3 regions of the Paenibacillus sp. FSL H7-0323 genome follow, and region 3 is predicted to be linked to each of the others. Evidence: riboswitches for the same ligand, from Rfam matches in the RefSeq annotation. Region 3 holds a riboswitch; each other region holds the start of a gene.

Region 1 (3,283 bases), 3.0 Mb from region 3:
GCTACTGGACTGTATTGTTTTGTCGGATGGTTCCGCTGGTCCGCAGTCTGATTTCGATTCCGGCGGGAATGTCGGGCATGAAATTTGGAGTATTTATGATCTTCACAACGATTGGCACATTGGGATGGAATTTGCTGCTTGTGCTTATTGGCGCGGCTTTAGGAGAATCCTGGGAAGACATTGCTATGTACATGGACGTGTACTCCAATGTAGTCTATGTACTAATTGCTGGCGGATTAGTTATTCTTGGGTTTCTGTACTTCCGCAAACGCAGCCGGAGAATGAACACTGAGGGCTAAGCGGGTAGTGGACTGATAATAGAAATGACTATTAAAAAGGAGGGAAACACATGGAGCTATTAACGATTATTAAAGCCATTATTTTGGGGCTTGTTGAAGGTTTAACCGAATTTGCTCCAGTATCCTCCACGGGTCATATGATTATTGTTGATGATATGTGGCTGAAATCACAGGAGTTATTTGGACAATATACGGCAAATACCTTCAAAGTAGTTATTCAACTGGGTTCAATATTAGCGGTTGTTGTGATCTTTAGAAATCGGTTCATTGATTTGTTAGGCTTAAAGCGTTTCAGCCGTAAGCAGTTGGATCCTGTAACAGAGGAGCTACCGCAGTTGGAGCAGGGCGGGCATCTCAAGCTGACTCAGGTTCTGGTAGGGTTAGTGCCTGCAGGTGTGTTAGGTGTTCTGTTTAATGATTATATTAATGAGCATTTATTCTCTACCTCAACAGTGTTAATTGGTCTAGTGATTGGGGCTATATTAATGATTATTGCCGATCTGTTTGGGCCGAAGAAGATCAGAACTGAGAGTGTAGATCAGATTACATACAAACAGGCACTTGGTGTAGGTCTTGTACAGTGTTTTTCGTTATGGCCTGGATTTTCACGCTCGGGCTCGACGATTTCTGGTGGCGTACTCCTCGGGATGAGCCATCGTGCCGCTGCTGATTTTACGTTTATTATGGCAGTACCCATCATGGCAGGTGCCAGTCTGTTGTCACTGATGAAAAACTGGCAATATTTCACCATGGACGCGTTGCCGTTTTTTATTGCAGGCTTTATTAGTGCCTTCCTATTTGCGCTGTTATCGATGCGTTTCTTCTTAAAACTGATCAATCGTATCAAGCTCTTACCGTTTGCTATATACCGTATAATTCTTGCTGCTGTAGTATATTTCGTATTTTTCTAAGTCCGTTATAAGGAATCGATATAACAGAAGCCCCAGTAATCTATTGCAGATTGCTGGGGCTTTCACGTATGATGACATCAGATTAAGACACTCAAATGATGAATGATATCGGAGACAGGTGCTGACCGGAAAATAGTAATTCGGTAGGCTTAATAGGGAAATTCGGTTCGAAGCCGATGCGGTCCCGCCACTGTAACGGAAGAATCTCGAGCAACAGAGGTCACTGGCAATTTACTACTGCTGGGAAGACTGCTCAAGATGTTGACGCCGCTAGCCAGGAGACCTGCCTGTTTCAACAGCACTGCTTCACCTACGGAAGATAGGGAGGTGTTAGACGTTAACCATGGGTATATCATGGGCGTCTTTCCCTTTGACTTTTTTAGGGAAGGGCGCTCTTTTTTATAGGAAAGCAAGTAGCTTTGGAGTTTGAAATAAGAGATGGAAGAGGGAGTGTATCGAGATGACGAATAAAGTAAAAGTAAGCAATCTTGGATATCCGAGAATCGGAAAGAACCGCGAATGGAAAAAGACACTGGAAGCCTACTGGCAGGGGAAAATAAATGAGGAGCAATTCCGCTCCGAAATGGCAGCAATTCAGCTGCAGCATTTGAAGACCCAGCAAGAGGCAGGAATTGAGCTTATTCCGGTGAATGATTTTACTTTTTATGACCATGTGTTGGATACGGCTGTTATGTTTGGAATTGTACCTCCACGGTACACGTATGATGGCGGCGACATCGGGCTTGATCTTTATTTTGCAATGGCCCGTGGTAATGCTGAGGCTACTGCCTGTGAGATGACCAAATGGTTCAATACGAACTATCACTATATCGTTCCAGAGATCGGCACACAAACACCACGCCTGACTGAAAATAAACCTCTAGCGGCTTATCGTTTTGCTAAATCGCAGGCAGGGATTGAAGGTAAACCGGTACTTTTAGGTCTGTATACCTTCCTTAAGCTGTCCAAAGGTTACGCAGCGGCAGATATCGCCAAGATTGCTGCACGTTTTGTTCCAGTCTATGTTCAACTGCTACAGGAACTAAAGCAAGAAGGGGTAAGCTGGGTACAAATCGATGAGCCAGCGATTGTTACAGGCATAAGTAAAGAAGAATTAACACTGCTTAACTCGATATACACAGAAATTGCCGGCTCCGTGCCGGGCTTGAATATTATTTTACAGACGTATTTCGAAGCTGCTGAACCGTTGGAAGCACTGCTAGAGTTGCCTGTTCAAGGCTTGGGTCTTGACTTTGTGCACGATGGTGGAGCGAATCTGGCTTCTATCGAACGTCTTGGCTGGCCGAAGGACAAATGGCTGGGTGCCGGAATTATTGATGGACGGAACATCTGGCGTTCCGATTTAGACGCTAAGCTGCAACTGGTAGAAAAGCTCAGCGTTCATGTGCCGCTTGATCGTCTTATTCTTCAGCCTTCTTGCAGTCTGCTGCATGTCCCAGTCACCGTTCAAGGTGAGGTGAAGCTGAAGGCGACTGTTAAGAATGCGTTAGCTTTTGCCGATGAGAAGCTTGCAGAGCTTAGTCTGCTCGGAGCAGCCCTCGCAGATAAAGTAGAAGCTTCTAAAGCAGCGCTGGCCGCTAGTCGTGAAGCTATTGCAGCATTCCGCGCACTACCTGAGCGTGGCCGTAAGGATGTGGCGGAGCAAGTGCTTGCACTTGCAGCTTTGCCTGACCAACGCAGTTTGCCTTTTGCTGAACGCTTAAAGGTGCAGCAAGAGAAATGGCAGCTTCCACTTCTGCCAACCACTACAATTGGTAGCTTCCCGCAGACAGTAGAAGTGCGTCAGGCGAGATTGAAATGGCGTAAAGGGGTCTGGAATCAGGAGCGTTATGATGGATTTGTTCGTGAGCAGATCGCGGATGCAATTACCTTCCAAGAAAAGCTAGGTCTGGATGTTCTGGTCCACGGTGAGTTCGAGCGTACAGATATGGTGGAGTTTTTCGGAGAAAAGCTGGACGGATACTTGTTTACTAGTAATGGCTGGGTTCAATCCTACGGTTCCCGTTGCGTTAAGCCACCGGTGATCTACGCGGATGTTGCATTTATACAGCC
Region 2 (3,283 bases), 170 kb from region 3:
GTTCTTTCGGACCCTCTGGTTGCCCAGGCCCCGGTTCTTCTGGTTGTTCCAGTTTCACATCATTCATATCAAAGAGACGGTTGCTATGATTGATCAGACGATCATAGGACACAAGTGCATACGTACCTTGGTCCGTTGCCATATTGTCTACTTTGCCTGTGAGGATATGCTTAAATCCACCCTCAGGTGCAGCAAAGCTAAGTAATGCATCAATAAGCGAATTTCCACTTTTAACAAATCTAGCGTCAGTGTGCGGATCTACGCCTACACCAGTTAAGGCTACAATTACCTGCGAGATACTCTCGCTGCTAGTGCTTCCCCAGCTTGTAAATCCGCCTTGATTGTTTTGGTTATCGGACAGCCATTGGATGGCCCGATCCACGGCAGCTTTTACATCATCACGGGTTGCATAATAAGGTGCAAGAGCTTGCATCGCCATCGCAGTCATATCGACATCGGCTTTGGTTACGCCTAATGCCCAGCCACCAGCTTCTGCTGTACCTTTTTTAACCTCTTTATCTAAAATGTACTGAACTAGTTTTTCTCTTGTGGTCTGTTCTGTAACTCCATCAACTACAGGAATCTCATAGTTATGGCTATCTAGCGCAATCAGAGCAAAAATCGGACCATTATTGCCTTGCTTTTGGATATATTGATAATCAGCGAGTGCTTTTCTCAGATCATATCCCGCAACATTTGTGATATCTTTTCCGATAGAGGTAAGTCCTAATATTGCTCTGGAATTCTCTGTGCTTTTATTGGCGTCGAGTTTTCCATCCTCTTTAATGATTGATGCTATTTTCGTTGCTACATTGTTGTAATAAAGATCGTAATAACCGTTAGGTACTGTATAGTTCGCCCGGGCCAGAGAAAGGATCGACCATTCTCCGCTGCCTGTTCCAAACGTTGGATTCTTTACAGTATTTAAAATATAAGCAAGGTTTTTATCTAACTGTTGTTTGACGGCAACTGAAGTTTCCAGTTTGTAAGTAACCTGATAAGTTACATTTGTTTTGTTTCCAGCTCCGTCAAGAGCCGTTACAGTAATTGCATTACTGCCTGAATTCAGAGTAGCTTTATACTCCCCATTTGCAGGTGATAAAGTAACTCCATTCAGCTTCACTTCTGGAGTAATGTCACTATATACATTGTCTGTGACAGCTACTTTGAAGCTTATTTCTTTATTGGATACTTCCTGTTTATCTTGTATGCCACTTACTGTAATAACAGGGGGTTCTATGTCTAATGCATTATTAAGACCGACAAGCGCATGATCTACACTTATTTGAGAGCTTGCCATGTTTTCGAGCACGGAATAGGCTTCATAAACTGCCGATTGCACTACTGGTCTGTCCAAAATAGTTTCTTTATTAGGGGCACTGTTAATCTCGGCGATTTCCGCAGTTAAAGCATCCTTATTGGCAAGTTGAACTGGGATTTCCCCCCAGCCGCCAAGATCAGAACCATAGCCATAAGTGGTGAACTGAGTTCGAATGATGTCACCGTCTTGAGGCTTATAATCGGTCATCCCAAACGGAGGAAACACATTATTTACTGCATACATCCAACCCGACATGGAGGTGTAGTCAAACTGACTTAACCACTCGGGGTCTGCTTTAGTGCTGACTGTATTCCCATCGGCTGAAATCATATCTAAAATATATTGTGGAATATTGACTTCGCTTCTGCCACTATCTTTAACTTCTGATAAATAAAAACCACTATCTATATTTCCTAAATATCTATAATTCCCATCACCTAGCGCACGTGTTATTAAAGATGCGCCATTATCGCCTTCATAAATCGGAACTTTAATAGGTTCCTTAATATACCCTTGGCCTAAGGTGAATTTCTCTACGGATACAGATACATACCCTTTAAGGGTAGAGCTTGCTCCATCTGCTTGAGCCGGGATTACACTTGTAGAGAATGTCGTAATAAATACAGCTACAATAAGTAACCACGCTAAAAACTTATTTTTCTTCATTTTTCCATAACCCTTCCCTTCATACCTATGATAAAAAACAGAATAAACTTTCTCATAACCACAAAAAAACCACTCAACATAAACGTCAAGAGGTTAAGATAGTGAACCACAGTAATAGCTGGCAAACACTATTCAAGCACCTCTCTATCGATCGTAGAGTTTGATGGTGTAACAGAAAAAGGCAGATATTCTGGCTCAAGTATCATCACCCTTGCTGCCTTCCCAGTTTCCCAGTGGCATTTTGCAAGGACTCCTCTTTCACAGCGGCGGGACCGCGCGGGATTCACACCCGCTTTCCATTTAACCAATCTATGATTGTACTTCCGCAACATTCATAGTTGGCACCTATTTCTAATTTTAAATTTTCATGCTTCATCATATCTAATATATATGCTTTTGTCATGTTATATTTCTTTTTTGTATAACGGGCAGCTAGAGATAATCCTATTGAATAACCAATTTCTACGAGTAGGGTTATTCAAATAATTTCTTTATCCAACTGTGGGGTAAATTAATTTAAATCACTAATTCTTATATGAATTTACCACAAATTAGTAAGGTACTCGCTAAGTGTATTCTATGTTAGGGTATATCAAGAAAGCGTTTACAAAAATAACACTGGAGGTGTTTGCGTTCATTTAACCACCAAGTACAGCGTCAAAGCCAGGTCCAAGCATCCTAAATTTATCTCACAAAGGAGAATTCAATGACTACGCGAATCCAGAAATCCTTCTTATCATTGACACTTGTCACCGCTCTTCTGCTCTCTCTGTTCTCATCCATGGCCGCAGCTGCAACTAAGGACGAGCAACAAGCTAAGGCAGCGCCAAAGAGTAAGATCCAATCCTATGTAGACGAAATGCAGCCCGGATGGAACCTCGGCAATACTTTAGATGCTACAGGTGAGGATGAAACCTCCTGGGGCAATCCACGTGTGACCCAAGAACTTATTAAAAAGATCGCCGCTCAAGGCTATAAAAGCATTCGGATTCCTGTGACCTGGGATACTCACATGGGTGCGGCACCAGACTATACCCTAGAAAAGGCCTACCTCGACCGTGTGGAAGAAGTTGTCGGCTGGGCACTGGACGCCAAGCTTTATGTCATGATTAATGTCCATCATGATTCCTGGCTATGGGTAAGCCATATGGAAGAAAAACACGATGAAACGCTGGCACGTTATAATGCAGCCTGGACTCAAATTGCCGATCGCTTCAAGGACAAATCCGATAAGCTGATGTTCGAGAGCATAAATGAGCCTCGGTTCACCGATGGTGGAAGCACAGACGAAGCAAA
Region 3 (3,283 bases):
TTAAGTGCAGCTTACTTCCAGCGCGTGATGTCTGAAACTTATTTCCGTAAGCAGCTACTTGAGCCTTATATGGAATCAAGACTAGCTGCGGCGTCCAGATCTGCGGATATTCTGAGCTTTGTGCTCCATTGGGGGCGGTTCCTGCCAGTGGCGTTAGAGCAGTCTTTTGCTCAAAATGCTGTGAAGGATTATTTGCTAGAAAAGCTCCAGCTGGAGCATGATCCAGTGGCTTCTGTGGCGGAAATTCATGAAATTGTAGATAAGGCAGAAAAAGATCGCCGCAAAGGAACAGGAGTTGCTCCTAAGGCACTCTCCCTAATGCAGGATCTTGCTGCTTCAGCAGATAGATTCTTACTGAACCGCTTATCGCTTTCTGATATGACGCAGGAGGAGCTTCTGGAGGTAGTTTTTTTACGGTATGGTAATGTTGTCGATTGGCAGCCGCCACTGGATAGGATTAGCAAGCAGAAAGAGAATGCGCTGCGTGCCGCTTACCGCTGGTTTGGTGAAGAGAAGCCGAATGAGGAGATTTTTACAGGATTGTCTCCGCAGGAACTAGACGATGTGCAGCTACTGGGTCGTCGTTTGCTAAAAGAGGCGCGTGTTCTGGAACCCTTTGAACGGCTTCCGCTAGCCTTTTACTATACAACTCAGCGTGAAGGGGGTCCGCTGGATTACGATGCGCTTCTGGAGCTGTTAAAGCGTAAAGCCGGTTCCGACAAAGAAATCATCTATCGGTTTTTTGCTTGGTCGCAAGGCAATCCTTTATTTACGGTTTCGAATAAAAAGCTGCAACCGGGTTACCGTAAGGCGATTCTGAAGTATTTCCTGAGCAGTGATCGTGAAGCGTTCAAGAATCGGGAATTCCGAAAGAACTATGTCGCGGCAGCTCGGCCTGCTCTGCAAAATGTGTACAATGAAGCCCGCTCCCAACTGGCTTCCCCGCTGGCGCGCTGGATCAGCCGCAGCCGATTTCGACTCTTAATCTCCGGCTCCATTACGGGTATTCTGGTGATTATTGCAATTATCGTATTCAGTATGCTGCGTCCGGATGATACGAAGACGGCTCTGCCGGGGACAAGCCCTGAGCCGACCCCTGTTCAGAGTGCAGGCAATATGCTGCCTCCAGCTTCAGTATACTTGAAGGATCAGAGCGTCGAAGGAGATAAGGGGAGCAGCATATTGGTGTTCACCTTCGCAAGTGCAGATGACTGTGTGCAGTTTCAACCGACTGAGATTAGTTTAATGTCTTCGTCTACAGAGATAGATAAAAGCTTTAAGGTCGCTGCTACAAATGGGACTTGTCCAGTGCCGTCAACGGATGGGACGGATGAGGGAAACGCTGCTGACGAGTCAGATGCCGCTGGCACTACTGGAGGAACAGCAGAAGGTGCAGATGCTACTAATGCTGTAGCTGATGCATCTCCGTCTCCTACGCCTTCCTCTAATACTGAGGACAGCACTGGGTTGCCTTCCGCAACAGCTGTGACTGAAGGTGAACAACCTTCCTATCAGGTTGAGGTTACATTGGAGCCTGGAGCGACAATTCTAGAGAAAAGTATGATCAAAGCCGGAAGATTTACATTGATCGTAGATCCCGACCCTAATATTCCACCAGCTTCTGATTCAAGTGCTGAACCCTCCCCGACTGCAAGTCCGGATGGAACAGTCGAATAACAAGCTTTCTGAACAGCAATAACTACCGGAAGGTGGCGTATTGCTGTTCATTTTTTTGCTGCCCATACTAAGCTTTTCTATAGACATGCTATGTATTAATAGATATGATTATGGATGTCAAAATAAGATACTACATACTGGAAAAGGTGCAGACTCTATCAATCTAGTCGTCTGCTTAAAAGGGAAGTCCGGTGCAAGAGTCCGGCGCGGTCCCGCCACTGTATGTGCGGAGCGTTTCTTCTATAAGCCACTGCCCCGAAGGTAGGGTGGGAAGGTGAAGAACAGCGATGAAGCATTAGCCAGGAGACCTGCCTTTTTCGTGAGCGTTTCTATTCTTCGTGGGGTAAGAATGTGGAACATATACAGATGGACTGTTGGCAGGAAGCAAGCGCCGCAGCCTCAATTTGTAATCTTCCCTGACCGCCCTCCAAAGGGGCGGTCTTTATGTTATGCGTCTTATTCCCGGCAGTACCCATTCTTATACAGAAAGAGGTTAAACAATGAAGAAAATCATGTCTTCCAAGTTTGTAGCACTTGGGCTGGCCTTATTCATGGTCATTTCAATTCTAGGAACATCTCTTGCTCCGGCGGGACAAATATTTGCAGAAGCGAGCGCTGGCGCCGGTCTGGAGGCAACTGCTGCGGAGCGGATTAATGTTGCGGATGCGACTTATGCGGCTGCAGAATATCTCTTGAAAGGTGGCGTGCAATCGGATTGGCAAGCCATTGGATTAGCGCAAGCAGGGTACAAGCTGCCGGCTAGTTACCTTTCAGAGCTTGAGAAAAAAGTAAAGGATGCAGCTGGCGATTTCACCAATGTAACCGATTATGCTCGAATCGTGCTCGCAGTGAGAGCGATTGGTGCAGATCCTACTAGCTTTGCTGGTAACGGAACGACTCCTGGCTATAATCTGATTGAGAAAATTTATAATAATAGCAAGCTCAGTGAACAGACGCTTAATAATCCGGTATATGCTTTACTTGCGCTGGATTCTGGTAAATATAATATCCCAAGTGACGCGAAATGGACGGCGGATAAGCTCCTTACGGAGATTCTCTCCAAACAGAATCCGGATGGGGGCTTTGCACTAACCTCAGGTGCAAGTGAGCCTGATATGACAGCGATAACCTTGACGGCTCTGGCGGCACATAAAAATAATCCCGAAGCCTACTTAGCAGGGCTACAAGCCGTAGCTTGGTTATCTACAGCTCAAGATAGCCATGGGGGTTACGGTGACAGTGCTGAAAGTAGCGCACAAGCAATCCTTGGACTCACCTCCTTCGGAGTTGATCCTAGTGGATTAGAATACACCAAAAACAAAGTGGATCTAATGGAGAACCTGCTTAGCTATCGTCTAGCTGATGGTAGCTTCACCCATAGCCGTGGTGGAAGCAGTAATATTCTGGCGACAGAGCAAGGTCTTCAGGCGCTGGTTGCCTATAATTTGCTATATAAAGGAAGCAACAGTAAGCTATACGATTTTTCCAAATCCTCCATTCAGAGCTCACTCATCTACGCTCCAGTAACGATTGAGGGACCACAGGCCACGTTGGCACAAGGGTACGCCTATGCTGGCAACGCACTTGGAGCGTTAGAGAAGCTGGC

Evidence for each region. A riboswitch is a leader RNA that binds a small molecule or an ion and turns the genes downstream of it on or off. The one in region 3 is predicted to bind cobalamin.
Region 1: linked by a shared signal. The riboswitch ahead of metE (5-methyltetrahydropteroyltriglutamate--homocysteine S-methyltransferase) and the one ahead of MHH89_RS26680 (DUF4430 domain-containing protein) in region 3 are both predicted to bind cobalamin.
Region 2: linked by a shared signal. The riboswitch ahead of MHH89_RS26010 (S-layer homology domain-containing protein) and the one ahead of MHH89_RS26680 (DUF4430 domain-containing protein) in region 3 are both predicted to bind cobalamin.

The regions. Positions count from the first base shown of each region.
Region 1 is NZ_JBBODB010000001.1:2,949,662-2,952,944, reverse strand. It holds gene MHH89_RS13470 (DedA family protein) at 1-299, shown strand, start outside; gene MHH89_RS13465 (undecaprenyl-diphosphate phosphatase) at 350-1,210, shown strand; cobalamin riboswitch at 1,310-1,515, shown strand; gene metE (5-methyltetrahydropteroyltriglutamate--homocysteine S-methyltransferase) at 1,671-3,283, shown strand, end outside.
Region 2 is NZ_JBBODB010000001.1:5,808,077-5,811,359, reverse strand. It holds gene MHH89_RS26010 (S-layer homology domain-containing protein) at 1-1,987, opposite strand, end outside; cobalamin riboswitch at 2,151-2,351, opposite strand; gene MHH89_RS26005 (cellulase family glycosylhydrolase) at 2,694-3,283, shown strand, end outside.
Region 3 is NZ_JBBODB010000001.1:5,977,717-5,980,999, forward strand. It holds gene MHH89_RS26675 (GAP1-N2 domain-containing protein) at 1-1,677, shown strand, start outside; cobalamin riboswitch at 1,805-2,007, shown strand; gene MHH89_RS26680 (DUF4430 domain-containing protein) at 2,178-3,283, shown strand, end outside.